Regions from separate parts of the Clostridium lapidicellarium genome, predicted to be linked through region 4. Evidence: riboswitches for the same ligand, from Rfam matches in the RefSeq annotation. Region 4 holds a riboswitch; each other region holds the start of a gene.
The links. Region 4 has a riboswitch for cobalamin ahead of hemA (glutamyl-tRNA reductase). Riboswitches for the same ligand answer to the same signal wherever they lie in the genome.

Region 1: another riboswitch for cobalamin. It lies ahead of AB8S09_RS09725 (hypothetical protein); the one in region 4 lies ahead of hemA (glutamyl-tRNA reductase).
Region 2: another riboswitch for cobalamin. It lies ahead of AB8S09_RS08510 (cobyric acid synthase); the one in region 4 lies ahead of hemA (glutamyl-tRNA reductase).
Region 3: another riboswitch for cobalamin. It lies ahead of AB8S09_RS12420 (DUF3870 domain-containing protein); the one in region 4 lies ahead of hemA (glutamyl-tRNA reductase).

The regions. Positions count from the first base shown of each region.
Region 1 is NZ_JBGFFE010000013.1:10,068-17,777, reverse strand. It holds gene AB8S09_RS09745 (EAL domain-containing protein) at 1-381, opposite strand, end outside; gene rpsA (30S ribosomal protein S1) at 493-1,671, opposite strand; gene AB8S09_RS09735 (P1 family peptidase) at 1,809-2,777, opposite strand; gene AB8S09_RS09730 (ECF transporter S component) at 2,868-3,458, opposite strand; gene AB8S09_RS09725 (hypothetical protein) at 3,608-5,125, opposite strand; cobalamin riboswitch at 5,379-5,550, opposite strand; gene AB8S09_RS09720 (alpha/beta-type small acid-soluble spore protein) at 5,617-5,814, opposite strand; gene AB8S09_RS09715 (energy-coupling factor ABC transporter ATP-binding protein) at 5,971-6,798, opposite strand; gene cbiQ (cobalt ECF transporter T component CbiQ) at 6,812-7,591, opposite strand; gene AB8S09_RS09705 (hypothetical protein) at 7,610-7,710, opposite strand, start outside.
Region 2 is NZ_JBGFFE010000010.1:44,199-51,908, reverse strand. It holds gene AB8S09_RS08540 (diguanylate cyclase) at 1-14, shown strand, start outside; gene AB8S09_RS08535 (D-alanine--D-alanine ligase) at 105-1,007, opposite strand; gene pdxR (MocR-like pyridoxine biosynthesis transcription factor PdxR) at 1,182-2,633, shown strand; gene AB8S09_RS08525 (NUDIX domain-containing protein) at 2,634-3,188, shown strand; gene AB8S09_RS08520 (energy-coupling factor transporter transmembrane component T family protein) at 3,277-4,083, shown strand; gene AB8S09_RS08515 (energy-coupling factor ABC transporter ATP-binding protein) at 4,080-4,805, shown strand; cobalamin riboswitch at 4,830-4,972, shown strand; gene AB8S09_RS08510 (cobyric acid synthase) at 5,099-6,613, shown strand; gene cbiB (adenosylcobinamide-phosphate synthase CbiB) at 6,678-7,616, shown strand; gene AB8S09_RS08500 (pyridoxal phosphate-dependent aminotransferase) at 7,646-7,710, shown strand, end outside.
Region 3 is NZ_JBGFFE010000021.1:44,926-52,635, reverse strand. It holds gene AB8S09_RS12450 (acyl-CoA carboxylase subunit beta) at 1-917, opposite strand, end outside; gene mce (methylmalonyl-CoA epimerase) at 946-1,353, opposite strand; gene meaB (methylmalonyl Co-A mutase-associated GTPase MeaB) at 1,355-2,314, opposite strand; gene AB8S09_RS12435 (cobalamin B12-binding domain-containing protein) at 2,329-2,727, opposite strand; gene AB8S09_RS12430 (acyl-CoA mutase large subunit family protein) at 2,755-4,419, opposite strand; gene scpC (succinyl-CoA:acetate CoA-transferase ScpC) at 4,437-5,960, opposite strand; gene AB8S09_RS12420 (DUF3870 domain-containing protein) at 6,185-6,508, opposite strand; cobalamin riboswitch at 6,597-6,774, opposite strand; gene clpB (ATP-dependent chaperone ClpB) at 6,786-7,710, opposite strand, start outside.
Region 4 is NZ_JBGFFE010000017.1:41,056-48,765, reverse strand. It holds gene AB8S09_RS11280 (DegV family protein) at 1-252, opposite strand, end outside; gene hemL (glutamate-1-semialdehyde 2,1-aminomutase) at 971-2,245, opposite strand; gene hemA (glutamyl-tRNA reductase) at 2,263-3,474, opposite strand; cobalamin riboswitch at 3,587-3,765, opposite strand; gene AB8S09_RS11265 (glycosyltransferase family 39 protein) at 3,806-5,899, opposite strand; gene AB8S09_RS11260 (GtrA family protein) at 5,911-6,330, opposite strand; gene AB8S09_RS11255 (glycosyltransferase family 2 protein) at 6,337-7,281, opposite strand; gene AB8S09_RS11250 (response regulator transcription factor) at 7,424-7,710, shown strand, end outside.

The DNA.
Region 1 (7,710 bases), on a different contig from region 4:
ATTTTTTTTTGAAACAACAGGTATTCTAATATTTCCCCTAAAACATCTAAAATTTTTATTTTTATGATTCCCTTCAAGAAATATCGGATTCAAAAAAACTGTTGCAGCACGTTTTCCATTTACAACTATAGGTATACCTATATAAACCAGGCCGTTTTTATCCCTATAAACACCTAATTCATTTCCCCTATTAATCTGGGAAAGTATCTGTTTTTCATGAATTTCAAATTTTAAACAGGATACATTGTATATATATCCATCGGCATATTTCACCAAACAGGATACACCTGTCATGTGAAAAAAATTTTCCATTAAATCTTCAAAATTATGCCCGCTAATTATATCAGGTAACCTATATCCCACATTAACACCAACTTTCATACATTACATCTTTTTTCTGTTCACAACCTTGCTCTGACAAATACTGCAACTATGTTTACACTAATATCAAACTGCCATAGGACATAGTTAATTATATCTGGGTATTTTTCCTTAATCGAACTTCATATTTTTAAATTTATCCTTAAACAAATCTCCCAGAGTAACCCCGCTATCGGAATTGTCTGAATATCCCTTAAAGTTTCCCTTAGAATTGTCTGAGGCATCTTTTATGCTGAGAGACATTCTATTGGCTTTTGCATTTATATTGAGTATTTTTACCTTTACCACATCACCTACATTTAAAACATCTGAAGGCTTTGCAATATGATCCTGGGATATTTCAGATATATGCACAAATCCCTCCAGTCCGTCTTCAATCTCTACAAAAGCACCTATATTTATGACTTTAGTTACAGTTCCCTGAACTACATCATTCACCTTATACTTCTCATCAACATCATTCCACGGATTATCCTCTTCACGTTTCATAGAAAGTGAAATTCTATTCTTCTCCCTATCTGCATCTATTACGGAAACTTTAACATGATCTCCTTCGGACACTACCTCTGAAGGATTTTTTATTCTCTTCCATGAGAGCTGGGATATATGCACTAGACCCTCTACACCGCCTAAATCAACAAATGCTCCAAATCCTGTGACTCTGCTGACAGTTCCCTCCATCTCATCACCTTTTTTTATATTGTTCCACAGCTGTTCCGCTTTCTTTTCAGCCTCCAATTGTTCAACTTCTTTTCTTGACAGCACAATATTATGTCTATTTTTATCCAGTTCAATCACCTTTACAGTCAGTGTCTTATCTAAAAAGTCGCTTAGATTTTTTACATATCTTATTGAAAGTTGAGATGCCGGTATAAAAGCTTTAAAATTATAAAGATCCGCCAGTACCCCTCCCTTTACCACTTCTTTTACAGTCACGTCAAAAGTCTCACCATTTTTAAAGGAGTTTTCAATCTTATTCCAGCCTCTTATTTCATCGGCCTTTATCTTTGAAAGCATCAATTTATCTTCGCCTTTGTTAAGTTCCACTATATATACGTATATTTCATCTCCGGCTTTTAAAAGATCTTCCATGTTTGCATTTTCATCACTACATGTTTCACTCTTAGGCAGCACTCCATCCACCATATATCCGATATCCACTACAGCTTCTTTATCATTTACGGAAATTACCTTTCCCTTTACTATCTCTCCATTTTTTACATTTCCCATAGTTGAATCAATTTGATCAATAACTTCATTCATTGAATTTACTTCTTTATCACTAGCCATTAAAATATCTCTCCCTTTCATTCATACTCACATTATTATACATAGTCAACAGTTATATTTTAACACATAATAGCTGTAAAACTAAACTTTAACTGCAATTTTCGATAATTATCACATATTTTTGACCTGATTAAAATTCATGCAGTCCAAATATCTTTATAACTTCTGTATCCCAAAACCGAATCCGCATTTTTTATTGCTCTTACAATGGCCCTTTCCACAACCTTGGCAGCCAAAAATCCGGCTACACTCAAATCCGACTTTACTTTTCCGGTAGCCATGGTAAATATAGTATCTCCATCAAACATAGAGTGGGCGGGTCTAATAGCTCTTCCATATCCATCCTGGGCCATGGACGCCATTTTATTCATCTCGGATTTTGTAAAATCACCATTGGTAACAACTACTCCAATAGTAGTATTCCCGCTAAACATATTTTTTTTCTCCGAGTACATATTTAACATTACCTTTTCTGTATTCACAAAGGACTTTTTATCTTTCCCCAAAGCACCTGCTATTATACTTCCGCTTCCACTGTCTATTATATCTCCAAGACAATTTACTGCAACTACTGCACCAATTTTAAGATCTCCTATTTGAAGAGCGAAAGAACCAAGTCCTCCCTTCATGGCATATTCATCTCCGAGTATCTTACCCACAGTTGCCCCCGTTCCTGCACCTACACTGCCATTTTTGCATAAATTCAATTCGGAATTTATACACGCTTCATATCCCATGGACTTATCAGGCCTTATCCTATAATCGCCTATATTCAAATCAAACAGTACAGCTCCACAAACTATGGGAACCTTTGTAACACTCACATCAAATCCTATGCTTCTTTCCTCCAAATACTGCATCACACCACCTGCCGCATCCAGTCCAAAAGCACTGCCACCCGTAAGAACTACAGCATGTATTTTATCCACCAAATTAACAGGATTCAATAGATCCGTTTCACGTGTACCTGGAGAACCACCTCTAACATCCACTCCCGCAGATGCACCTTTTTCACATATAACTACGGTACAGCCTGTAGGTCCTTTTAATTTTTCTGCATTTCCTATTTTTATCCCACCTATATCATTCAGCAAAATTTCCCTCATTTTTAACCTGCACCTCCATATTATATTATAAAACCCCAAGCTGGTAAAAGCTCAGGGTTGATTTTACACTTGATTTAATTAAAAACAAGTCTACTTATGTCTTATTTTAAAAACGGCAGTAACAACAGATGCCGTAATAAGCACGGATAAAATCATTTCTGGTATTCCATTTGTAAAGGCCACTGCCAATATACCCTTTTTAGCCGCACTCAAGCTTATATTCAATGCTTTTGAATAAGGCTCCAGATATATAAGATATATCATTCCCAGTACACCAACCGTATTTATCAATGAACCGGCTGCAGCAGCTATACCTACAGAAAAAACCCTTCTCTTTATTTTTATAGCTTTAAATACATAATAGCTTCCTATTCCTATAAGCACTCTCGGTAAAACCGATACCAGAGGGTTCATAAATACAAAAGAAACAGGTGAAGGTGTAGTTATAGACTGAATCACACTGAATATACCAAAAATAAGCCCCACCATGGAACCTACCAACGGTCCCTCCAAAATAGCACCTATTATAACTGGAATATGCATTATAGTAGCTTTTACCGGTGGAATAGGTATAAAACCAAGTCCTGTTACGCCAAGTACGACAGAAATTGCAGATAACATGCCGATTATAGTAATCTTTCTAACGGTCAGCTTTGACCATTCATTAACTTGTCTTTCCATAATTTTCCTCCGTTGTTATTCATTACGATATAACACGGAAACCTCCTTCAAAAAAATTTTAGTTCAGTTTTTTTATAAATACCGACGATTTTATTCTATCACTTTTATCAAAAAGTTCAATAAATCAGTTAAAAAAAACACAATATCTTTTAACCCCTGCGTATTGGGAATCCCCCATTAAAATATTCCTCGGGATACAATAAATCTATAACTTTACTTCTGCTGCACTTTCCTTTCTCCATAAATACATCAGGTATCCCGCTCAAATTTACCCTTATATTCTCCAGTGGAAATATATCACATATATTATCTATACACTCTGCCGCAGAATTATTTCTTGATTTTTTTATATATTCCAATATGTTCTTCCCCTTTAGCCAACCCGAGTTTTCATATTCTTTGTCATAATTCAATATGGTGCATTTCAGTTTATGTTTATCGCTGCCGGATATAGAGGACATAAAAAAAGTTTTAACCATAATATCGTCTATAGGCAGACTATACCCCGCAAAAATTATATGTTTTGCATTTTTCATAAGAAGTCCCATTTCAGTCTTAAGTTCTTCTAAAATAGGGGCATTTCTCTTCTTTGAAAGGCTCTGTATTATGAGATTCATATCATATGGATAAGTTATCTGGCCGCAGTAGGGACATTCTATGGCACCTCTCTCATACAACTTCTCCTTCTCAGTGGTGTATTTCCAATTTTTCTGAAGAGGTTTTAAAATGGACGGTCCAAAAATTTCGGTAGACAGCCTATCCCATTTTTCTGCAAAGCTTATTATCGATTTGCCGCATTCAGGACAAATCCTAGTTCCAAACATACCGTGTGGAAATAGTATTTTCCCTATTCTTATTATCCTAGAAGGATAATTATAATCATTTATGCTCTTACATTGAGGCTCATCTGTAACATAACATATACCTGACTCACCATCATCCAGCTGGGTAGAAGATATCTGGGTTCCAAAATCATCGTAAAGCTGTAATTTTAAGCCATCTTTCAATTTAATCGGATTCTGGTTTCTCTCCTTGTGTACATTAAATAGATTCCAGAGAATTACAGGATCCCAGTTAAAAGATATTATGGCATAGGAAAAAAGATAAAAACGTCTTGTATTTCTCTTATAATTTCTGTTTTCAAATGCCTGTGCTTCTTCTATCATGAGATCAGTAAGCACTTTTGCAAACTCATAATAAGGTTCCATTTTTTCTCTATCCGTGTAACCTGGAACATTTTGAATGCTAAATCTCTCCAATTCTTCAATAATCAAAATAAGGCATCTCCTAGCTGCCTTGACCCTCTCTGCCCTCAAAAATTGTGTTCTTCCATTTACAAAAGCATTGAATCCCATATTGTTGTCAATAAGTTGATCAAGCAGGGTGAAAAGTTCATGCATATTGATCTTGTTATTTGTATTTACTATGGCTTCAAGGGCCCTTAAATCATATATCTCTGATATTTTTGAATCTTCAATCAGATCCTCAACAATCAATTTTTTAAAGGCACCGGCCAGTTTTTCGTTTTTCCCTTTCAAAAAAGAAAAATCGCCTCTACTAATTTTTGAAATAAGCTGCATCAACTCCTTGGTTGCATGGAGCCCCAGGCTTTTAGTTGCACCGGCTCCCCAGAGTATAACGGTTTCAGGCCAATATTTCTCAGACATGATCTTATCCTTCCTTTCAGAAACACTTGATATTATTATAAACCAATGTTACAATATTTAAAATATAAAAAATGCACCTATTTATCCATGACAAACAAGTGCATTTTTAAAGGGATTAGATATGTTTAAGTTAACACCAACATATATAAAAAGGGACTTCTTTTGGAAGTCCCTAATTACCACACTACAAAACTCTGTCACTAAAAATAACAGCAGTATTACAATTGATAAATCCTTCCCTCCGAAAGATTACTACATACCTAGACACAGGCAGGTCTCCTGACTATCGGTTCATCCTTTTTTCCCTTCCCAGAAACTTTCCAGTGGAATCCAAAATCGTCACCTTATACAGTAGCGGGGGCTGTAAGGGTATCTCACCCTATTCCCTTTTAATTATCAACTAAACCTTATGCCTTTTTATTAAGTTATATTCTATATTATATACTTACTGTCCATATTCGTCAAGTGAAATTTTTTTACATTCACGTTTTTTACTTAAGTCCCTCTTCATAGGACTGTATCATTTTCTTTACCATCTGTCCTCCGATGGATCCTGCTTCTCTAGATGTAATATCTCCATTATATCCATTTTTCAAACTTACTCCTACTTCTCTAGCTGCCTCCATTTTAAATCTATCAAGAGCTTCTTTTGCGTCTGGAACTAAAGATTTTCTTCCATTGCTTGCCATATTAATTCCTCCTTTTATCCACATAGATTTTTTATTGAAGTATTTTATTAATTGTGTATTTAGAGTTTATGCATTTCGTAATTTTATAAACTATTAAATTAATAGCAAATATGAAAAAATCACTGAAATCTTGTTAAAAATTCCAGTGACAGTACATCATTTTTTATTTTCTAAAACATTCTTAGCTTGTCCAATAGTAAGAGGAAGGGTATCAACTTTTAATACTCCATCTTTCTCCAGTATTTCAACAAGATGGGCTACTCTTGGAAGCCTTAAATTAATTTTCCGAATAAGCTCCTTCTGATTAAATACTTCCTTGGTAGTGCCTCCCATCACAATACTTCCCTTATCCAAAAGATACACTGTATCAGCTAAAAGGGGAACTGTATCTACATCATGTGTTGCAAAGATCAGGGTAATTCCAAGTTTTTCATTTATTGAATCCAAAAGCTTAATTAATTTATATACCCCTCTTGGATCAAGAGCTGCGGTAGGTTCGTCCAATACCATAACTTGAGGTTTCATCGCAAGAACACTTGCGAGAGCAATCCTCTTTTTCTGTCCTCCGCTTAAATTATGCGGGCTCTTATCATCATATCCTGTCATTCCAACCACTTTTAATGCCCATGCTATGGTATCCTCCAGCTTTTTTCCCTTCATTCCCATATTTAAAAGTCCATAGGCTATTTCCTGACGAACTGTGGAATTAAAAAGTTGATCATCGGAATCCTGAAATACCATACCTACCATCTGCCTTATTTTGACCAAGTTTTTTTTGCATACCTGCAGTCCGTCTATTGTAATAGTACCTGATTTAGGTTTTGAAATTCCATTAAACAGGTGAAAAAGTGTCGACTTGCCTGCACCATTTGGTCCTAGTATTGCCACTTTCTCACCTTTTTCTATCTTCATATTAACATTTCTAAGTGCCATGCTGCCGTCACCATAGGCATAGCTGACATCATCCACTTCAATAAGTGACATAAATTATTCTCCTTTAAATAAATATATTTACAAGAATTAAAACCAACAATAAAACCGCTATTAAAATTCCAAAGCGAAAATCTTTAACCGGAACAGGATAAGTAAAAAACTTGGCTTGTTTACTATCTTCGTTATATCCCCTCGAAAGCATGGCATTATAGACTCTCACACTTCTATCCAGGGATTCTATCATGACATACACCGCTATTTTTCCTGTATCTTCTATGCGCCTCAGCCAGCTGGATCTATCTCCCATACGGCTCAGTTGGGCGTGTCTCATATTTTTTCCCGTATCCTCAATTATGAATATATACCTGTACATCATATCAGCCAAATCTATTATAATTGAGGGAACTTTAAGTATCCTGAGTGTCTCAAGTATTTCAATCATAGGAGTGCAAAAGGAAAGTATACATGCCAAGCTAACTGCTGCCATTATTCTGAGCATCAACAAAATTCCAAGTGATAGTCCCTCGCTGTATATGTTCAAATGATAGGCTCCAATGGGAATATAGGTCAAAACAGTTTCCCCATTTGTAAAAAGTACACTTACAAATACAAGCCATGCTATACTAAATGGTATTAAAAGCCTTTTTATAAGCCTCTTCCAGGGAATACCCAAAGTATAATATCCAATTATAGACAGTACCCACAAAAACACTATGAGGTACCATTTGGAAAGAAAAGTTGTTATTACAATTGCACTTAGAAACAATACGGTCTTTACCCTTCCGTCCAAACGATGTAAAAAACTTTTATTTTTAGATATCCTTCCAAATGAAGATAGTTCCATAATTCATTCTTCCTCTAATTAATTTTTATCTTTGCTGGATTCGCCAAACAATTTTTCCCAATGATGTCCTACTATCATACCCGCAAAAAAATTTGCCACGGAAAAAGCTCCCACCTGTG
Region 2 (7,710 bases), on a different contig from region 4:
CAACGGACAATTGAGGAAATTTATAAAAAATCTCCTTACCTAAATCACTATAATCCACAATTCGTAGATTGACTGGTAAAGAGATTTTTTAAATTTAAAAACTATTATTGCTTATTTTTAAGAGAATATTTAATTATTTTATCCAGTAATTCCGTAAAAGACATGTTTACTGCGTTTGCACTTTTGGGAAAAAGGCTGTTTTTTGTAAGACCTGGAAGAGTGTTTAATTCCAATACATAGGGAATATTATCCTTAACTATCATGTCGACCCTTACGTAGCCGGTACATTTCAGAACTTTCCAGCATTTAAGACATATTTTTTCTATTTTGTCTTGCAGAGATTTTTCCAGTTTAACTATTATCTCATCTGATCCGCCATCCGCATATTTTGAAGTATAATCGAAAAAATCGGATTTTGGTCTTATGGAAATGAGGGGGAGCACCTTGCCGTCTAACATACAGCAGGTCACTTCATCACCTTTTATATATTTTTCAATTATTATTTCATTGTCATAGTCAAGGGCCAATTTTACGGCATCCTCTACATATTTTTTTTCTTTTACTATACTGGTGGCTACGCTTGAACCTCCACAGTTTGGCTTTACAACTACAGGATAGCCCATATCATCCAGGTATCTATAATCTATTTCATCTGTTGAATTAATACATATCCATTTTGCAGTATTGATTCCTGTAGATTCAAATATTTTTTTACTTATATCTTTGTCCATACATATGCTGCTTGTCAGAGGACCGCAGCCTGAATAAGGTATGTCCATAGTTTCAAATACAGATTGTATTACGCCATCTTCTCCAAATTTTCCGTGAAGTGCTATAAATGCAAAATCTATGTCCCTGGTTTTTTCAAAAGCGTCACTCTTTTTATCTATTACAATAGGTTTTACCTCATACTTGTTTTTATCCAGATAGTTTGTTATTTCCCTGCCTGAATTTAATGAAACTTCTCTTTCAGAAGATATTCCACCCATAACTACTCCTATTTTCATTTTGATTCCTCCGTGAAATTTATTATTTTACTTGGTTCTTTATTATTTATTCTATACATTTGTCCTGTAAAATAAAGAACCACGCTGTGACTATTTTTCTTCTACTGTGGTTTCGAATATTATCCTTTATTTATGCAGTTTATTGTGTAAAATATAATTGAGGTGAAATTTAATATGTTCTCTGATATGAAAATAGAAGACAAGAACAGCAAATTTGCATATATACAGATAAGGGATTACATAAAGGGCATGATACTGAGGGGACTGCTCAGGGCAGATGAAAAGCTTCCCTCATCCAGGGAAATGGCCTCAATGTTAAACATAAGCAGAAACACAGTAATGTATGCTTATGAATTTTTACAGGATGAGGGTTTTGTTTACATAAAAAAAGGCAGGGGTACTTTTGTCTCAGATGTAAAGGTAAGTACCCAGGAAAAATGGGATATAGACTGGGAAAATAAAGTAAATGCATATGGGAAACTTTCGGAGAAACTGGATATAATCAAACATGAGACAAAATGGAAAAGAGGGATGATATCTTTCAAAAGTATAGCTCCGGATGAAAATCTTTTTAATATAGAGGAATTTAAGAAATCTTTTTTAAACCGCATGTCTATAGAAGGGAAAAAAATACTGAATTATGGATATGCCCAGGGATACAAGCTTTTAATAGAATATCTCCTTAAATATATGGAAAATAAAGGCGTGGATATAAAAGGCAAGGATATACTTATAACAAATGGTTTTACTGAAGGATTTGATCTGGTACTGTCCTGTCTTACAAATAAAGGTGACAGCATACTGTGTGAAAATCCCACCCATAACACGGCTATTAAGATTATGAAATTACATGGACTCAATATAAAGGGGGTGCAGATTGGAAGGAAAGGTGTAGATCTAAATGAACTAAAAGAAAAATTAAAGAAAGAAAAATTCAAGATTTCCTATTTCATACCTTCCTATCACAATCCTACGGGCATTGTAATGCCTCCAGAGAATAGGGCAAAGTTGTATAATATACTTAAAGGCTGCAATGTGCCTATAATTGAAGATGGTTTTAATGAGGAGCTGAGATATTCAGGTGCCCATGTGCTTCCGATAGCTGCTATTGCAGGAAAAGGCAATAGTGTCATATACATAGGAAGTTTTTCAAAAGTCCTGTTTCCGGGGATAAGGATAGGATGGATATTGTCAGATAAGGTGCTTACGGGATACTTGGAAAGTATCAAGAGGGCGAGAAATATACATACTTCTTCTCTGGATCAGGCAATTTTCTATGAGTATCTGCAAAGCGGGGATTTTAATAAATATATCAAAAAAGCCAGAAGAATATACAGGGAAAAATATGAATTTGCATTGAAGTGTGCCAAAAATTATATACCCAGCAGGGAAATACTCGGTGAAGGAGGGATGCATATTTTTATAAAATTAAAGGGAATAAATTCCAGACAACTTTTAGAAAAATGCTGCAGGAAGAATGTCATATTTACTCCAGGAGATATATTTTATGTGGATGATAAGGGGCAGGACACTTTGAGGCTTGGCTTTTCAAGAGTTAGTAAAGAGGATATAAAAAAAGGTTTTAGTATAATTGGAGAAGAAGTTAGAAATTTGGGAGGCATATAATTGAGAAAATTATCGCAAAAAACACTTTACAGTGGAAATTGGATTAAATTGAATGAGATAACTTATGAGGGAAAGAGTCATGAGCAGTTGAAATGGGAAAGCATAGAAAGAACCAATACTACCAATACAGTTGTCATAATAGGAAAAATGGTTCCATCTAACAGATATATACTCATAAAGCAATATAGACCTGCCATAGACAACTACATTATTGGATTTCCTGCAGGACTTGTGGAAAAGGGCAGTTTGCCTGAGAATGCACTGAGAGAATTAAAAGAGGAAACAGGTTATACGGGGAGGGTCAAATCTGTAGGTATTTCCCTATATTCCAATGCTGCCCTGCTTACAGACAGGATAAGAGTGGTAAAAGTTGAAATAGATGAAAATCTGGAGGAAAATAAGAACCCCAAACAGAATTTAGAAGCAGCAGAGGATATAGAGGTAATTGCACTGAAGAAAGAGGAGCTGAAACATTTTTTCCTGAAGGAACAGGCAAATGGAACTGCTATAGCCATGGGACCGTGGTATGTTTTCTTTGGAATGGAAGGTATATAGCACAGATCACAGGCCGTTTGAAATATACTTGTGGTTATGATATATTTTTATCATGAGTAAACTATAATCTGAAATTGCAGGTGTAATTATGAAGGATTGGCTTTTAAAAAAGGATAATTATATTCCGCCAAAGGACAAGGATAAATTTATAGATAAAAGCATTTTTTCTATATTACATCTTTTGTCCCTTATTAAAAGAAACAACAGAAGTGAAAACAGCCTTTTATACAGTTTGAATCCCATAGTAAAACTATTTTTTACTATTTTATGTATAATATTTTTGTCTTTATCCAAGAGCTTTTATTATGTACTTTTGGTGGATGTATATTTTTTGCTTATATTGAGTCTCTTGGATATAGGGGAGATAAAAAAAATATTGATTGTGAGTGCAGCTGTACCGATGTTTACTGTTGTAATGCTCATACCTTCTATGGTTATGGGTAATGTAAGAAACAGTGTTTTGCTCATATTAAAGATAGCTGGGACTATAATTTCTATAAACACCCTATCTTATACTACCAAATGGCATGACATGATAAGGGCCTTAAAAAAGTTTTTCATACCGGATATTTTTATTTTGGTTTTTGACATAACTTTAAGGTATATTTTTATTTTGGGAGAGTTTGCTTTGGACATGTTTTATTCTCTTAAACTCAGATCCGTGGGAAAGAATAATCACAAATATTCTTCCATTTCAAAACTTATGGGAGGTCTGTTTTTAAAATCCAAGGAAATGGGGGATGAAATGTATTCTGCCATGGAATGCAGGGGATTTACGGGAGAATATGTATCTCATAGTAAATTCAAATTTAAATTTGCAGATTTTCTATATTCGGCGGCTGGGATTTTTATAATAGGTATGTATTTTTACATAACTGGAATGAGGTTGATATGATAGAGCTTAAAAATGTATTTTTTAAATATAAGGATGAAGAAGTTTTAAAAAATATAAATCTCAAAATAGGACAGGGAGATTCTATAGCACTTATAGGTGCCAACGGCAGTGGAAAATCAACTCTTTTAAAACTGTTAAATGGCATAATATTCCCTTCGAGCGGAGACTATTATTTTAATAATGTACTGATATCCAAAGATAAATTGGAACAAAGTGATTTTTCCAAAAAGTTTCATAAGAAAATGGGATTCGTGTTCCAAAATTCCGATGCACAGCTTTTTTGTTCAAATGTATATGAAGAGGTGGCCTTTGGTCCGAGACAAATGGGAATGGATGAGGCTGAAGTGGAAAAAAGAGTGAATGATTGTTTGAATCTTCTGAATGTAAAGGATCTGGAAAATAAGGAACCTTACAATATAAGTGGAGGGGAAAAAAAGAGAGTCGCCATAGCCTCTGTACTCGCTCTTAATCCAGAGGTACTGGTTTTAGACGAACCCATGAGCGGAATAGATCCCAAGGGTAAAAAGTTTTTAAATGATCTGTTTAAAAAATTGAACGGGGTTGGAAAAACTATAATATGTTCTACCCACGATTTTGAATATGTGAAGGGACTTTTCAGACGTGTATTGGTGTTTTCGGAAGATCATCGCATAATAAGAGACGATGCTTACAGCAGGGTGATACAGGACAATGATTTTTTGATAAAATGTAATATTAAATGACTAAATTGGTTGACATAAAAAGTGTAGTATAATAAACTTAAAGTTATAATTGAATAGTTATAGGTTAAAAGGGAATGCGGTTAGATTCCGCAGCAGCCCCCGCTACTGTATTTGATTGTGAGTTATGGATCATAAGCCAGAAAACCTGCCTAACAAATTGTTTTTGCTTTCGGAGGGAAAGAAACTTTTATTACGTTTAAATTTTTAGTGTAAACTGGATTTTTATGTTAAAAGCGATGAGCTCTAAAGCTCGTCGCTTTTGTTCTTAAAACAGTATTAGAGGAGTGGTTATGGTGACGAAAATTATGATTCAAGGTACGGGTTCTTCTGTAGGTAAAAGTATAATTGTTTCTGCCCTTTGCAGGATATTTAAACAGGATGGATATTCAGTATGTCCATTTAAATCTCAAAATATGTCGTTGAATTCCTATATAACTTTGGATGGAAAAGAGATGGGCCGTGCCCAAGTGCTTCAGGCCTATGCTGCAGGACTGCAGCCGGAAGCGTATATGAATCCGATACTATTAAAGCCTACTTCGGATAAAAAGTGCCAGATAATAGTAAACGGTAAAGTATATGGAAACAGCACAGCTATGGAATACCATAATATGAAGCTGGAGTTTAGGGACATGCTTAGAGATCACTTTAAAAAGTTGGAAGAAAATTTTGATATAATAGTGATGGAAGGTGCAGGAAGTCCTGCGGAGATAAATTTAAGGGATAGGGACATCGTGAATATGGGTATGGCTGAAATAGCAGATGCTCCCGTTCTTTTGGCCGGTGATATAGACAAGGGAGGAGTATTTGCCTCTCTTGCAGGTACAATGCTGTTTTTTAATGAAGAAGAGAAGAGAAGAGTTAAGGGAACAATAATAAATAAGTTTAGGGGAGACATAGATATATTAAAACCTGGGCTCAAAATGCTTGAAGATGTTATCAAAGTACCCTGCCTGGGAGTTATACCTCATTTTAACCTGGCACTGGAAGATGAAGATGCGGCGGTGCAATTCAACAAAAAAGTTACGGCACCTATAGATATAGCTGTAGTAAAACTGCCACATATTTCTAATTTTACAGATTTGGATGCCCTTAAAAGTGAAGATGATGTTTCTGTGAGATTCATAACTTCTGTGGAGGAATTTGGGAATCCGGATTTGCTTATAATTCCCGGAAGTAAAAATACCATAGAAGATTTAATTAAAATCAGGAAATGCGGTCTTGAATCCTGCATTAAAAAATACAGCAAAACTGGAATTGTAATAGGAGTATGTGGCGGCTATCAAATGCTCGGCAAAACCATAAGTGATCCCTATAAGACGGAAACTGACGTCGGGGGGGCGGATGGAATAGGTCTTCTGGATATAGAAACTGTGTTTGACAGGGAAAAAGTCACTACTAGAGTAAAGGCCGTAAGTGATATGGATTTCCCGTTTATAGATAAAAATGGATCTTTGGAAAAAAAGAAATTGAATGTGTATGGATATGAAATTCATATGGGAATATGCAAATATGGCATAAACGCCGGGCCGCTGTTTGAATTTACAGAGAAAAACAGAAAAAAAGTTCATATGAAAGATGGAGCTGTGAATACAGCCCAAAATGTTTTTGGAACTTATATACACGGTGTTTTTGACGCCGTTGATTTTAGAGAATATATTTTAAACAGAATAAGACAGAACAAAGGACTGAGCTATAAAAAATCCAAAATATATGAAAACCTCAGAGAGGGCGAAATAGAGAAACTTGCCCATATAGTACGAAGAAGTCTTGATATAGATAAAATATATGCTATTATGGGCATCAAATGATAGATATGCTTAGCAAATACCAGAAGGAGGGATTAATTTGCCTTTTTCCCTTGTATATATAAATATTATAGATCTCCTTGCAGCAGTTGTACTGGACTGGATATTTGGAGACCCGGGTTGGTTCCCGCATCCTGTCATATATATAGGAAAACTTATATCCTGCTTAGAAAAGAAAGGAAGAAAAATTTGTAAAACAAATGGCAGTTTAAAAGCTTTTGGAGGGTTGATAGTTTTAACAGTAGGAGCTGTAAGTTTTATTGCACCGTTTGTATTACTTGTGATTTTGAGAAGACACCTGATTTTATATAATTTGGTGAATACATTCATTATCTGTACGACTATTTCTGCTAAATGCCTGTCGGTGGAAGCCAAAAAAGTTTATTTTGCTTTAAAAGAAAAAAATATTGAGAAAGCGAGGCTGAAGCTCTCTTACATAGTTGGCAGGGATACTTCTAATTTAAGCAGCGGAGATATAATAAGGGCAGATGTGGAAACGGTAGCTGAAAATACATCCGACGGAGTCATAGCACCACTTATATATGCGGCTGTATTTGGGGCACCTCTTGCTATGCTCTACAAGGGCATAAATACTATGGACTCAATGCTTGGATATATGAATGAGAGGTATAGATACATAGGATTTTTCCCGGCTAAAATAGATGATGTATTTAATTTTGTACCTGCTAGAATCACAGGGGTGCTTATGTGCATAATGTCCTTTACAGTAAGGGGGAATCCAGTAAAAACCTTTAAGATAATGATAAGGGACAGGAGAAACCATAAAAGCCCCAACTGTGCATATCCCGAATCTGCAGCAGCAGGAGCTCTCGGAGTACAGCTCGGCGGCACTAACATTTATTTTGGCGAGGAAGTGTATAAGCCAACCATAGGAGATAAGCTTGTTGAATTGAATTTTGAGCATATAAAGTATTGTATAGATCTTATGTATTTTACAGAAGTACTCATGATGATTTTAATGGCACTGGTGATCCAGGCCGTTTAAATAAAAATAAGAGTTGGGACGTGTGTATAATGGAGCATGGCGGAGATGTATATACAGAGGGTATTTTAAAGGGAAGAGAACTTCTGGATTTTAG
Region 3 (7,710 bases), on a different contig from region 4:
ATGTTCTGGGCATATCTTTCCTGCACTTCAAAGAAACTGTCCTTATCTATTACCTTGTTTATTATATCTTTCATATCATAAGGCTTATTTGGATTGTCAGGGATTATAGTGTCAAGTTCAGGAATTGCCCTGTTTACATCATCATTTACTTGAACTTCCGGTGGATTTTCCATATTGTTTGATGGTAAATAGGACAATAATTTCTTCACCTGATCAAATGAAGTCTTTTCATCTGCAGCTTCAAAATGTGCAACTCCCGATTTCGTGTTGTGAGCTGCTGCCCCGCCTAAATCCTCTACAGTTACGTCCTCTCCTGTAACTGTTTTTAAAACTTTAGGCCCTGTTATAAACATCTGACTTGTTTTATCCACCATGAATATGAAATCTGTAAGTGCCGGCGAATAAACTGCACCTCCTGCACAAGGTCCCATTATCATAGAAATCTGAGGTATCACTCCGGATGCCTTTGTATTCCTGTAGAATATATTTCCATAACCCGAAAGGGCATCTACACCTTCTTGGATTCTAGCTCCACCAGAATCATTTATACCAATTACAGGTGCTCCTGCCTTCATAGCTAAATCCATTACGTTGCACATTTTTTTAGCATGCATTTCTCCAAGAGCTCCACCTGTTGAGGTAAAATCCTGGGCATATACATAGACAAGCCTTCCATTAATTGTTCCATATCCGGTTACTACACCTTCATCTGGTATCTCAACTTTTTCCATGCCAAAATTGGTGCATCTATGGCTTACAAATACTCCAATTTCAACAAAACTTCCCTTATCCAGAAGGTAGTCTATTCTCTCTCTGGCAAACATCTTTCCCTTTTTGTGCTGTTTGTCGATTCTAGCCTGACCTCCACCCTTTTCAATTTTCTTCTTGTCCTCTATAAGTTTGTCAATCTTGCTCATATTCCTCTCTCCTTAATAAACAAAATTATTATTTCTGGCAGAGTTCCAGCAGCACGCCATGTGTGGTCTTTGGATGTACAAAAGCAATCTGTGCACCGCCCGCACCAGGTCTTGGTTTTTCATCTATGAGCCTCATACCCTGTTTTTTAAGTTCTTCCAATGCTGCCGCAACATCATCCACTCTAACTGCAATATGCTGTATTCCCTCTCTCTTTTTTGCAATGAATTTTGCTATGGGGCTGTCGTCGCTTGTAGGTTCTAGAAGCTCAAACTCACTCTCTCCAATAGGTACAAAAGCTGTTATTACTTTCTGAGATTTTACTTCCTCAGTCCCTGTGCATTTAAGTCCCAAGACACCCTCATAAAATTTCAATGACTCCTTGATGCTCTTTACAGCAATTCCAACATGATCTATCTTTTTCAAATCAATACTCATGTTATTTTTCATCTCCCATTTTAAAATTTTTATATAATGTATCGGATGCAGTGTAAGGATCAATCTTTTTATTAAACACATCCTCCACAAGTTTTTTCAACATACCCGTTTTATAATCCAGTTTTAAGGCAGATTTTACCAGATTGTTTTTCAATATAAAAATTATTTTTTCCTTCAACTTGGATTTCTTTCTCTCTTCCAATGTTCCCTCCGACACCATACTGTCATAGCATTCATCTATAGCTGAAAGCAATTTGTCAATTCCAGTATTGTCCTTTGCAGTTATGTTCAGTACGGGAGGTAGTTTCCCTCCTTTGTCGCTGAAGCTCAACATGGCCTCTATCTCTGCCGCTGTACGCTGGGCACCTTCCTTATCCGACTTGTTGACTGCAAATATATCTCCTATTTCCATTATTCCTGCTTTCATTGTCTGTATATCATCGCCAAGACCTGGAACCATTATCATAACTACAACATCAGCTACTTTAACTATATCCACTTCAGACTGCCCTACACCCACAGTTTCAATAAATATATAGTCCATGCCAAAAATATCCAGGATATTTACAGTTCCATATACTGCATCAGAAAGTCCTCCGAGGGCTCCTCTCGTACCCATGCTTCTTATAAATACCCCCGAATCGGTATTGAGATCATTCATTCTGACCCTATCTCCAAGTATTGCTCCATGTGAAAAAGGGCTCGTAGGATCAACCGCTATGATCCCCACCTTTTTGCCCTGTTTTCTGATGAGTTTTGCTATCTGATCTGTCACTGTACTTTTACCAGCTCCTGGAGGGCCAGTTATTCCTATTACTTTGGCCCTTCCAGTCAGATGGTATAGATCTTTCATAAGTTCAAGAGATCTGCTGTCTTCATTTTCCATCATGGTTATTAATTTTGCAGCGGCTCTTTTTTGACCGCTCACAACACCTCTTTTAATATCTTCAATATCCATCATACTCACCCTTTAACTTAGTTCAGCTTGACATTTTTTCTAATATAGTCGACTGTGTCAGAGGTCTTTGTTCCCGGTGTAAAGATAGCTTTTACTCCTGCTTTCTCCAATCCTGGTATATCCTCTTCAGGTATAACTCCGCCTCCTATGACAAGGACATCGCCTGCTCCTTTTTCCTTGAGCAATTTTACCACTTTAGGAAAAAGCGTATTATGTGCTCCTGATAATATACTCATTGCAACACAGTCCACGTCTTCCTGTACTGCTGCTTCTGCAATCTGATTTGGTGTCTGTCTAAGTCCTGTATATATAACTTCCATTCCGGCATCTCTAAGTGCCCTTGCTATTACTTTAGCTCCCCTGTCATGTCCGTCTAATCCAGGTTTTGCCACTAAAACTCTTATTGGTCTATCCATATCTAAAATCTCCCCTTACTTCTTAATTTATTTATATTCTCCAAATACTCCCCTAAGGACATCACATATTTCACCCAAGGTAGCATATTGTTTTACAGCATCAATTATGAAAGGCATCAGGTTATCTCCTTTTTTAGCTGCATTTTCAAGTGAAGTAAGTTTTTCGCCTACAGCTTTTGAATCTCTTTCAGCCTTTAACTGTTTCAATTTTTCCTTTTGTTTTTCACCTACAGAAGGATCAACTTTCAGAAGTCCCTTTGGTGGTTCCTCTTTTATCTGGAATTTATTCATTCCGACAACAACCTGTTCTCCAGATTCTACTTGTTTCTGATATTCATAGGAGCTGTCTTCTATTTCTTTTTGTACATACCCTTTTTCAATTGCCTTTGCTGCTCCGCCCAGCTCATCTATCTTATTTATATATTCCATTGCCTTTTTCTCTGTCTCATCCGTCAGAGCTTCTACATAATAGGAACCTGCCAGAGGATCTATGGTATCTGGTACTTCACTTTCATAAGCTATGATCTGCTGTGTTCTAAGTGCAACTCTTACTGAATCCTGGGTAGGAAGTGCCAGTGCTTCATCTTTTGAATTTGTGTGAAGGGATTGTGTACCTCCAAGTACAGCTGAAAGCGCCTGCAGAGTAACTCTTACTATATTATTATCAGGCTGCTGTGCTGTAAGAGTGCATCCTCCTGTCTGTGTATGGAACCTCAATTTTAACGATTTAGGATTCTTAGCATGAAATCTCTCTTTCATGATCTTTGCCCATATTCTTCTTGCTGCCCTGAATTTAGCAATTTCCTGGAATAACCCATTGTTTGCATTAAAGAAGAATGACAGCCTAGGGGCAAATTTATCAACGTCAAGACCTGCTTTTATGGCCGCTTCCACGTAAGCAATTCCATCTGCAATCGTAAATGCAACTTCCTGTACGGCAGTGGAACCTGCTTCCCTTATGTGATACCCTGAAATGGATATTGTATTCCATTTTGGAAGATTCTTCGAGCAGTATTCAAATATATGTGTGATAAGTCCCATAGATGGTTGAACCGGGAATATATACGTTCCTCTTGCCACATACTCTTTCAAAATATCATTCTGAATAGTGCCCCTTAATTTTTCAGGAGCTACTCCCTGCTTTTCTGCTACAGCTATATACATAGCAAGCAATATTGAAGCCGGAGCATTTATTGTCATGGAAGTACTTACTTTATCCAGTGGTATTCCATTAAAAAGTGTTTCCATATCTTTAAGAGAATCTATGGCAACTCCAACTTTTCCAACTTCACCTTCTGCAAGTTCGTGATCGGAATCATAACCTATTTGCGTAGGCAGATCAAAAGCTACACTAAGTCCTGTCTGGCCCTGCGACAAAAGATATTTATATCTCTTGTTTGATTCCTCTGCAGTAGCAAAACCTGCATACTGCCTCATTGTCCAGAGCTTACCTCTGTACATAGTAGGCTGAACACCTCTTGTATAAGGGTATTCTCCTGGAAATGAAAGTTTTTCATTATAGTCTAAATTCTGTACATCTTCAGGTGTATAAAGTCTTTTAACTTCTATACCCGATGTGGTTTTAAAGGATTTCTTTCTCTCTGGGAATCTAGTAACTGTTTTTTTAAGAGTTCCCTCTTCCCACTCTTTTTTCTTGGCTTTTACTTCATTAACTTTTTCTTCCTTAAACATTTTCTAACCCCTTTTCTTTATTCTTCTGGACTTGATTTATCAGTTTTAAATTTCATGCTGCCAGTTTCCTGGAATCTTTCATGCCAGGATAACGCTTCCTTGAGCAAAACTGGTGTATGAATATTCTTGCCTTGACATGCTCTTTTAAAATAATCTTTAAGAAATGGTCTGTAATAAGGATGGCTGCAATTTTCTATTATGACTCTAGCCTTTTCTTTTGGAGACAACCCTCTTAAATCGGCTACACCCTGTTCTGTAACTATTACATCTACATCATGTTCCGAATGATCACAATGAGGTACCATTGGAACTATAGAGGATATTTCACCATTTTTAGCAACTGATTCCGTCGTGAATATGGATATATAGGAACTCCTCGTAAAATCTCCTGAACCGCCTATTCCGTTCATCATTCTGGAACCCATTATCTGACTTGAATTTACATTGCCATATATGTCAGCTTCTATGGCCGTATTCATAGCTATTACCCCGAGTCTTCTGATTACTTCAGGATTATTGCTTATCTCTTCAGGTCTCAATATGAGTTTCTTTCTGTACTCATCGATTTTGTCATAAAATTTTTTCTGTCCCTCTTCAGAGAAAGAAACAGATGTAGCAGAAGCCACTGAAATCTTGCCTTCATCCATCAAATTGAACACTGAATCCTGTGCAACTTCAGTATATATCTCCAAATTATTAAATCTGGATTCTTTCAACCCTGCAAGTACTGCATTTGCAACAGAGCCAACTCCTGACTGGAGCGGCAGCAAATTTTCGGGAAGTCTTCCCTGCTTAACTTCATTTTCAAGAAAATCTATTAAATTTCCAGCCATTTTTCTGCTTGTTTCACTTATTGGTGCCACTTTTCTAATATTATCTTTTATATCACTGAAAACTATACATTTTATCTTATCGGGATCGACTTCTATATAATCCGTACCTATTCGGTCTGCCACGTGAGTTATAGGTATGGGCTGTCTATAAGGCGGTTTCTCAGGGATATATATATCATGTGTCCCTATAAGCGAAGTTGGCTGAGTTTCATTTATCTCCACAATCACAATATCTGCATCTTTAACGTATGTAGGTGAATTTCCCACAGATGTAGTTGGTATTATATAACCTTCTTCAGTTATACCTACGGCTTCAACTATGGCCACGTCGATTTTACCCATAAATCCATAGTCTACCATTTGAGGTGACATGCTGAGGTGGGCGTCTACATAATCTATTTTACCTGCATTGATAGCATTTCTTACATCCTTGTGCGTCTGATATGGAAACCTTTTTTTGATTGCCCCAACTCTGGCTAGTTCTCCATCCAGCTCATCACCTACAGAGGCACCTGTGTACAAATTGATTTTAATTTTCTCGCCATTTTTTATCCTCTTTGCCAGTGCCATAGGTACCGACTTAGGATAACCTGAAAACGTAAAACCGCTGGTCCCGACAGTCATACCGTCCTTGATAAGTTCAGCAGCATCATTAGGTGTACCTATACGTTTTAGAAGCTCTTTATTTTTTATCCTATCCGTAATCATACTATCCCCTTCTCTATTAAATAATTAACATAATTATATTATTTATTAAATTTTTTAATTTATACTCTATGTCCTCCCTTCCTTTTTGATCTGGATATGTATAATAGAAAAACAAAAAACGGCCCAAGTACATTGAAGAATATACTCACGCCGTTACTTTCATTACTTTCATATAAAGGTCTTACCCTTATATCGTAATAAAATGGCTTTTTTATTTTTATTTTTTATTTACATCTTTTACTCAATATTATTTTATACCTTTCGTGGCAATTTATCAATACCGCTATAAAAGATTTTTTTGCCATTCCAAAATAATTATCTTCTATATCCGATACAATTTCCTTGATATTATTCAAATTCTTCCCTATCAATAATTCTTTAGCATATTTTTTCGCAGTATCAGTCACAAAAGAGCATTCCATGTCCTGTATTTCACCAGAATACCTGTTCACAATGATCCCTATGACAATTTCATTGTAAATTTCGGCTGCTGTTATCCCCTTCGGAAGTTTTGCATACCCAGTAATAAATACATTATCTTTTTTCAAAAAACATACCCTCCCCCCAAATATATACTGCTATAAAACTCAATTTAATGAATTTAAAGCATAACATCTCTTCCTTTCCCCGAAGGAATCAACATATATATATTAGGCAGGCTTCCTGGCTCAGATTCATCTTACTCCTTGGTCTTCCCAGATTTATATATCCAGTGACATAATAAAGTTTCATCCTCCATACAGTAGCGTGGACTGCAGTATTTGACTTTTCCTTTTACTTATTCTTAAATAACACCTAATTTAGATATTCAATTTTAGTGGTTCTCTATATTCTCTCTATCTCAAATTTATCATTATCGTAGTCTACTCTTATTTTACAGCCTTCATAAATGTCACCTTTAATTATCTTCTTGGCAATAGATGTTTCAAGCACATTTTCCATATATCTCTTTAAAGGTCTGGCTCCATAAACCGGATCATACCCTTCTCTTGCTATAACGTCTTTAGCTCTATCGGTTATTTCTATATAGATATTCTTATCCTTTAACCTGTTTTCTATATCCTTCAAAAATATATCTATTATGGATTTAATCTCCACGGTGTTCAATGGTTTGAACATTATAATATCGTCAAGCCTGTTTAAGAATTCTGGTTTAAACTTCAATTTCATGTCATTCATCACTTTATTTTTTATATCTTCGTCTATTCCCGCAGAACTCTTGTTCTCAAGCAAATAGCTGCTCCCTATATTGGAGGTCATGATTATAATGCAATTTTTAAAATCAACTACCTTGCCTTGATTATCCGTAAGTCTTCCATCGTCAAGTATCTGTAGAAATATATTAAAGACGTCGCTGTGTGCCTTCTCTATTTCATCAAACAATATTACACTATAAGGCTTTCTCCTGACTGCCTCTGTAAGCTGACCTCCCTCCTCATAGCCAACATATCCCGGAGGAGCTCCTATAAGTCTGGAAACGGAATACTTTTCCATATACTCCGACATGTCTATTCTAATCATATTATCCTCACTATCAAATAAAGCTCTGGCAAGAGTTTTGGCTAGTTCAGTCTTTCCCACTCCTGTAGGACCTAAAAATATAAATGAACCTATGGGCCTCTTTGGATCCTTCATTCCCGATCTTGCCCTTATAACAGCATCAGAAACAGCCTTGACAGCTTCCTTTTGTCCTATGACTCTTTTTGAAAGTTCATCTTCCAGGTTAATAAGTTTTTGCCTTTCTCCCTCC
Region 4 (7,710 bases):
TATCACATGGGTGTAATTTTCCCTCTCAAATCTATTGAAAGCACCTTCCATATCATCCAGCGAAGGAAGAGATGATTTGGGGATTTCATATTTCATATTATCATATACTTCCCTGGGAGTAATTTCAATTTTATCTACATACTCCCGATCTCTATATATAATTCTAAAGGGCAATACTTCTACATTATATTTTTCTATGGTACCTTCATCTATATCACAGGCAGAATCCGTCAAAAGTGCAATTTTTTCCATCATGCTCATACCTCCACTCCTCGTATTGATTTAAATTATATCATACTGCGGAAAAAATATTCAAATTTAAAAGCAGCGAAGGGCTTTTCGCACAGCCCCGCCTGTATCTGCAATACAGTATGGAATTAACTGTTCTTCAACCGATGATTGCCCGGCAGCTTATCTTACATTCAACCAATAATTGCCCACTTGAGAGCTTACAGCTACTTGTCCAAAACTGCCGGAAGCTACCGCACTCCATTCTGGAAACTACCCAGCCGCTGCTGTGAAATCTGACGGAAACCGCCTGATTGATGGAAATCGCCGGGAATCGCCCTCAGCATCGGAAAACTGCTTCACAGTGCTGGTACCGAAACCGCTCCTGCTGAAACTACCGGCAGCATCGGAAACTGATGGGAAGCGCCTGCAGTGCGGGAAGCTGCCATAGTTGAAGGAAATTTGCCGGAAATCACCATGGTTGACGGGAAATCGCCTCTCGTCGTTCACGTTTTATTCATAAGTTTAAGACGAAATTTGTACAATTCTGCATATCTACCTTACTTGAAATACCTGAAATTGCACTACATTTCAGTAAGGATAGCTTGACCTTGTGAGCTTTCAGAGATCTGTTGAAATTTGTTCACAGTTTATTCATGACCCCCGGGGGTCATGAATAAACTGTGAACAAAATTTGTCCCCTCGCTTTTGACATTGCAAAGCAGAGGGGACAAAATGTCAGTCAGATTTTGAAGGAGTCAAATGCTTCCAAAAATCTGTCAATATCTTCTTCTGTATGTTTTACACTCAAAAATACGGCTTCAAACTGCGAAGGTGCGATGTAAATGCCTTTCTTTATCATATGGGTGAAGTATTTTGCAAAAATACCCGTATCGCATTTTTTGGCATCACTGTAATTTCTCACTTTGGAATCTTTAGTGAAAAACAGCGAGAACATGGCGCCGCACCTGTTTACAACCACCGGGACATCTTTGTCCCTAGCTATTTTTCTAACTCCATCTACCAACTTTTGGCCGAGCTTTTCAATTTGAGTATAGTACTGGGGGCTGCTGTGAAGTTTTTTCAGGGTTGTAAGGCCTGCAGCCATTACAATGGGGTTGCCGGACATGGTGCCTGCCTGGTACACAGGACCGACAGGAGATAGCTTTTCCATTATGTCCTTTCTTCCGCCGTAGGCTCCACAGGGAAGTCCCCCACCTATGATCTTCGCCATGGTCGTGAGATCCGGTTTTATTTTATAGATGCTCTGGGCGCCTTTGTAGGCAACTCTGAATCCGCTCATGACTTCATCGAATATGAGGAGGGAGCCGTATTCATCACATAACTTTCTGAGAGATTTCAGGAATTTTTCATCTCCTGGAATTACACCCATGTTGCCTGCTACGGGTTCTACTATGACTGCGGCAATTTCACTGCCCTGCTGCCTGAATATATCTTCTACGCTTGAAATATCGTTGTACTGGGCCACAAGGGTGTTCTTCACACTACTTTCAGGAACGCCTACGCTGCCCGGAATGCCCTCCGTCATAACTCCAGAGCCCGCTTCCACGAGGAAGTCATCAAAATGGCCGTGGTAACAGCCGGCAAACTTTATTATCTTGTCTCTTCCAGTATAGCCCCTGGCAAGCCTTACGGCACTCATCGTGGCCTCTGTGCCGGAGTTAACCATTCTGAGCATTTCCACGTTGTCTACGGTAGTACATATATATTTTGCAAGTTCCAGTTCAAGTTTAGTATTGGCACCAAAAGATATGGCTTTTTCGCAGGTGTCCCTTATAGCCTTCACCACGTCTGTATCACAATGTCCCAGCATCATGGGACCCCAGGAACAGACAAAATCTATATATTTATTTCCATCTTCATCATATAGATAAGCTCCCTTTCCACTTTTTATAACAGGCGGGTTCATGGGAACGTCCTTGAAGGCCCTTACAGGGCTGTTGACACCTCCGGGCATATACAATTTGGATTCATTAAATATATCGTCATTTTTCATTTTCACTTATCTCCCTATCAACAAAATATTTTATTTATAAGTTCCATATATTCTTCTTCTCTGCCTTGGAATTTTCCTTCTTTTAAAGTATTTATGGCTCTATTTATATACACTTTGGCAGTGCTCTCTATCATAGTCCTTACAAGCTTTTCATTGTCCTTGGTATATCTTTTGTTTTTAAAGGTCTTTATCCTCTTTTCGCATATCCTGCTGCCAAAGTTCTTTATCTTCTGTATTTCAGGGGAAATTTCATCTACTGCCTGCCATTTAACAAATTCATCTATATACTCGTCTATGATATATCTGTATTTTTCCATTTTTTCTTTTCTCATTATCTTGTTGTTCTGGTCAATGACACTTATGCTGTCTATGTCATACAATTCAACATTCGGAAGTGTTTTTACATTCTTGTCTACATCCCTAGGTACCGCAAGGTCAAATACGAGCAATTTTTTGTCCGGCAGTTCATCTTTTGAAATCACAGTATGCGGTGCAGAAGTGCAGCTTATAATGCAGTCCACATTTTTGTAGTAATCTTTCCTCTCTCTGAATGTTATGAACCTAATCCAATCATAATTTCTATAAAATTCATCCACCTTGGCCATGTTTCTCACTGCCACATAGACAATTTCCGCATTTAGGGAATTCAAGTATTTAAGAACAAGCTGTCCTATTTCACCAAAGCCCAAAATCATGTACCTTTTCATTTTCTTTTTTTCTGCTTCTCTAACTGCTATGGAAGGTACGGACACGGGGATCTTGTATATCTCACAGACACTTTTGAATTTTTTGCCGCAGGTTACGGCATTTTGAAACATCCTCTGAAGTTGTCCATTTATGGTTTTAGCTTTGAGGGCAGTGCTGTAGGCGGTTTTAACTTGTCCCAATATTTGATCTTCTCCCAAAATCTTGGAATGAAAGCCGCAGCATACCTCCATGAGATGCCTGACCGCATCTTTGTCCTCTACGTAGAATATATATTTTTCAAGTTCTTTGTCCCATCCTAAACGGTCAAATACACTCCGGATCAGAGCTTCCCTCTCAAGATCGGAGCTGACATATATTTCTGTCCTGTTACAGGTGCTTAAAATCAATACATTTCCTGTAACATCATATATACTTTTCAATTTATCAACAAGTCTCGCCGATATAATAGAAAATTTTTGTCTTATTTCAATATCACAGTCACTTTTTACTCCAATAAGCTGTATAATTTTTATCACCTCCATAATAAAAAAGATCCCTTTAACCAAGCTGATAAAAGGATCTTCAACAATCAATCATACATCATCACAAAAATAATTCATCAATATGCAGGCCCCCTCTATCACTTGTAGAGTTAAAGGTGCAAAGTACAGGCAGGTCTTCTGACTTAAGAGTCATCATTTAAAATACGCCTTCCCCGTTTCCAAGTGGCCCATATAGCTTAAACTCGTCTAATACAGCTACAGGATAGTTCAGGATTTTCACCTGATTCCCCTTTAATTATTTGTATTTAAACCTTGTACTTATTATTAAATTTCAATTTAATTATAAACACTATGGATAAAAGATTCAACTTTATTTTAAAATTCCCTTCAAATCATACAGCGACTGGGAATTCATTTCCCCGGGATTTACGGTTTTGCCGACGGATGTGGTATTTTTCCACTGATTTTCCGGGACAAGTTTTCCGTTTTTTTGAACCCAGCTCATTATATCCTGTGAATTTCTTCCCATTCCACCCGTGAGTACATATCTTACCTCACCTTTTTTTACAAGTTCTTTAAACTGGCTGAGGGAAAGTATCTTATCGGAGCCTGTGAACCCGCCGAGAGGCATTATACTCCTGCCGCTTTTAATTATCATTTCGGCAGCGGCATTGGAACTGGATACTACGAGATCATATTTTTCATTTTTAATATGACTGTCGAGAAAACTTATCAGTTCTTTACTGTCGTTTGAGGATCCAAATCTATTCTTCATTCCGGTATTTCCAGAACCTGTATCTGACGACAGAAGCTCCAATCCTGCAGCAGGCATGCTGCCATTTACGCCATGAACCACAGCTGCCGCAGAACCTATGGAAGGTGTCACAAGTATCCCTGCAAATGCAAGAGAGGCAAGTATCTTTGCAAAACCTGCGTTTCCCGCCCTGTTCTTGTAAATTACAAGCAGTGCAGATGAAGCAAAACTCAGTACGGCCGCCGCTATTATAATACCCTTCACTGCTGCAGATATGGAAGAGTAAAAATAAGACAGCATCATAAGGTGCAGTGCCCCCTCCACAACAAAGGATGCAGGCAGAAGCATGGATTTAACTTTGGAACCGTCCCTGTAGAGTTTCCACATTGATACAAGGCCTATACCAGATAAAGCCGCAGCTGGCGGTGCCATCATGGTCAAATAGTACTGGTGGAACAGCCCTTTTGTATAACTGAAATATATAAATTCCGGCAGAAGCCACATCATCCAGAGAATCAAATCCAATTTTTTTCTGTTGTCAAATGGGATTTTCAACTTTTCCACTATTGCCGCGGCAATAAAGCCCAACAAGGACAGAGGCAGGAACCACACTATCTGATCTGAAAGTATATTTTTCGAAAACAATCTTGTAACGCCTGCTTCTGTCTGACCTCCGAAATTTCCTGAAAGTCCATTTCTGCCCATCTGCTGTATGCCTTTCTTATTCTGACCCGCTCCCTGAGGCATTTGCATCTGAGGGCCGCCATTTTGCTGGCTGCCGTCCTTAAAATTGCCGCCGGAGCCTCTTTGAAACCCACCATTTGGAGGCACATTCTGCGCACCTGAAGGGTTTCTATCTTTCTTAAAATAGGCCATATTTCCTCCCTGTCTGTTTCCGCCGGGTCCGCCGCCCATGCCTCCGCTGCTGCTCAACCTCTCGATTCCATTGTGCCCCAGTATAAGATCCATAACCGTATTATTCGTACTGCTGCCTACAAAAGGCCTGCTGCCGGCAGGAACCAAATCCACGGCAGCTGCCCAGGAAAGTGACACAACTACGAGTACAGCAGTACCTATAACAAGGTGTTTGACTTTCTTTTTCACGGGTGCAGCTGCAGAAATCAGGTAAGTTATGTATACGGCGGGAATAACCATATAAGCCTGCAGCATCTTTATGTTAAAACCCACACCTACAAGTACAAGACTTATGAGAAGATATTTGAATTTACCCTTTTCGGCCGCCCTGGATAAAAACATGCAGGCAAAGAGCAGTACCATGACCAGCAGATTATCTACGGTGTTATTCCTGCTCGCAGCTACAAAAACCGGAGTAACTGCAAGGCACAATGCAGAAACAAGCGCCGCGGCTTTCCCAAAAGACCTTTTAACCATGTAATACAATATCACGACAGATACAACTCCTGCCAGGGTCTGGGGAAGCAGTATGCTCCATCCGCTGAATCCAAATACCCTGGCAGAGAGGGTCTGTATCCAAAATCCCAGGGGAGGTTTGTCAATGGATACAAAACCGCCGGGATCGGAGGAGACGAAAAAGAAATTCTTGAAATTTACAAGCATGCTCTTCACACCTGCCGCATAGTATTCATTTCCGTACCCTTCAGCACCAAGGTTTGCCAGATTCAGCACTGCCGACAGAGCCATCACTGCAAACAAAGCAAGTTTTTCTTTTACAAATTTTACGCTCTTCATAACTTCACCCCTCAATTAAAAACCCATATCTTATATGACAGAAAATTTATCATCTGGGCTGCAAATGTTACAATCACCTTTGATATATATACGTTAAGAGCAAATCTATCCACTAAAAATTTCATAAAAATCACTGTTATAATAAGCGACACTATATTTACAACAACAAACTGCAATATTTCATGAACAATATTCTTGTCCGGATTATCGTATTGAAAAGTCCATTTCTTGTTAAATATAAAGCTATTTGCCACACCGCAGCTGTAACCTACAACCTGGCTTACGGTGTAATAAAGACCGATTATACTCTGGCACAAGGTAAACACCAGGAAATCTATTATGGTATTAAGTACACCGGTGGCAGAAAACCTGCTCAGCAATTTAAGCTTTCCATTGAAAATAAAATCCACGGTTTTTATCAGCTGACTCATAATTTCCTAATCTCCCCTTTTATTTACTATGTTTTCAATAATATAATTGGGTCTTCCCCTGCATTCATCAAAAATTCGGCCTATATACTGGCCTATCATGCCCATACAGGACAACACAATTCCAAACATAATCAGATCGACAGACAGCAGGAACTGAAAATTCACCAGTTTCAAACCCTTTGCCGCAAAATCCACAAGATCTTTCACCAGCATGATCATGCCTGCGAGAAATGATACCCCACCCAAATATCCTGATATTACAAGGGGTTTATAGGAAAAAGACGTTATACCGTCAAAAGCCAGTTTGAACATTTTTTTTAGGGGATATTTAGTGTCTCCTGCAAATCTCTCCTGTCTTACAAATTCCACATATGTCTGCCTGTATCCAATCCAGCTGACAAGCCCCCTTACATATCTGTTCCTTTCCGGCAGAGAATTCAAGACATCACACACTTTTCTGTCTATAAGCCTGAAATCTCCAGTATCTACAGGAATATCAATGCTGGTCATGCTCTTTAGGATCCTATAGAAAGCGCCGGCGGTAAATTTTTTTATGAAGGATTCACCTTCTCTCTTTATTCTCTTCCCATAGACCACATCATATCCCTGTTTCCATTTTTCAATCATCTTGAGCATTACTTCAGGCGGATCTTGAAGATCCGCATCTATTACAATAACTGCTTTACCGCTGGAAGTCCTCATTCCTGCGGTTATGGCAGGCTGATGTCCAAAATTTCTGGAGAAGTTAACAAGCTTGACATTCACATCCTGACTGCAGATTTTCTCTGCCTTTTCACGGGTTTTATCCAAACTTCCGTCATTTACAAATATAATCTCATAGCTTTCAGAAGTGGTGTCCATGATTTTCTTAAGTCTTTTATAGCTCTCGTCTATTACCATTTCCTCGTTATACAGAGGTACCACCACAGAATAAACAATTTCTTGCCGCATTTTTTTCACCTCAGTTTTGTAGAAATTAAATTGATTATTATAATTTTGTAGTTTCAACCTTAAAAAAGCCTTAAAAATAAACCATATCCTTTAAAAATCTGTATTTCTGGCGTATAATTGTACTATAAAGTGAGGTGAAATCATGAGATTGCTTTTAATTGAAGATGAGGTAATGCTTTCAGATGCCCTGGTATATATTCTCAGAAAAAACAATTACAGTGTGGATGCAGTCTATGACGGAATTGAAGGGGAGGAAATGGCCGAGACACAAATATACGACGTAATAATACTTGATAGGATGCTTCCCGGGAAAAATGGGCTGGACGTACTTAAAGACATCAGAAAAAACAAAATCCAAACTCCAGTTATAATACTTACAGCCATGGATTCCATTTCAAACAGGGTGGAGGGCCTTGACAACGGCGCGGA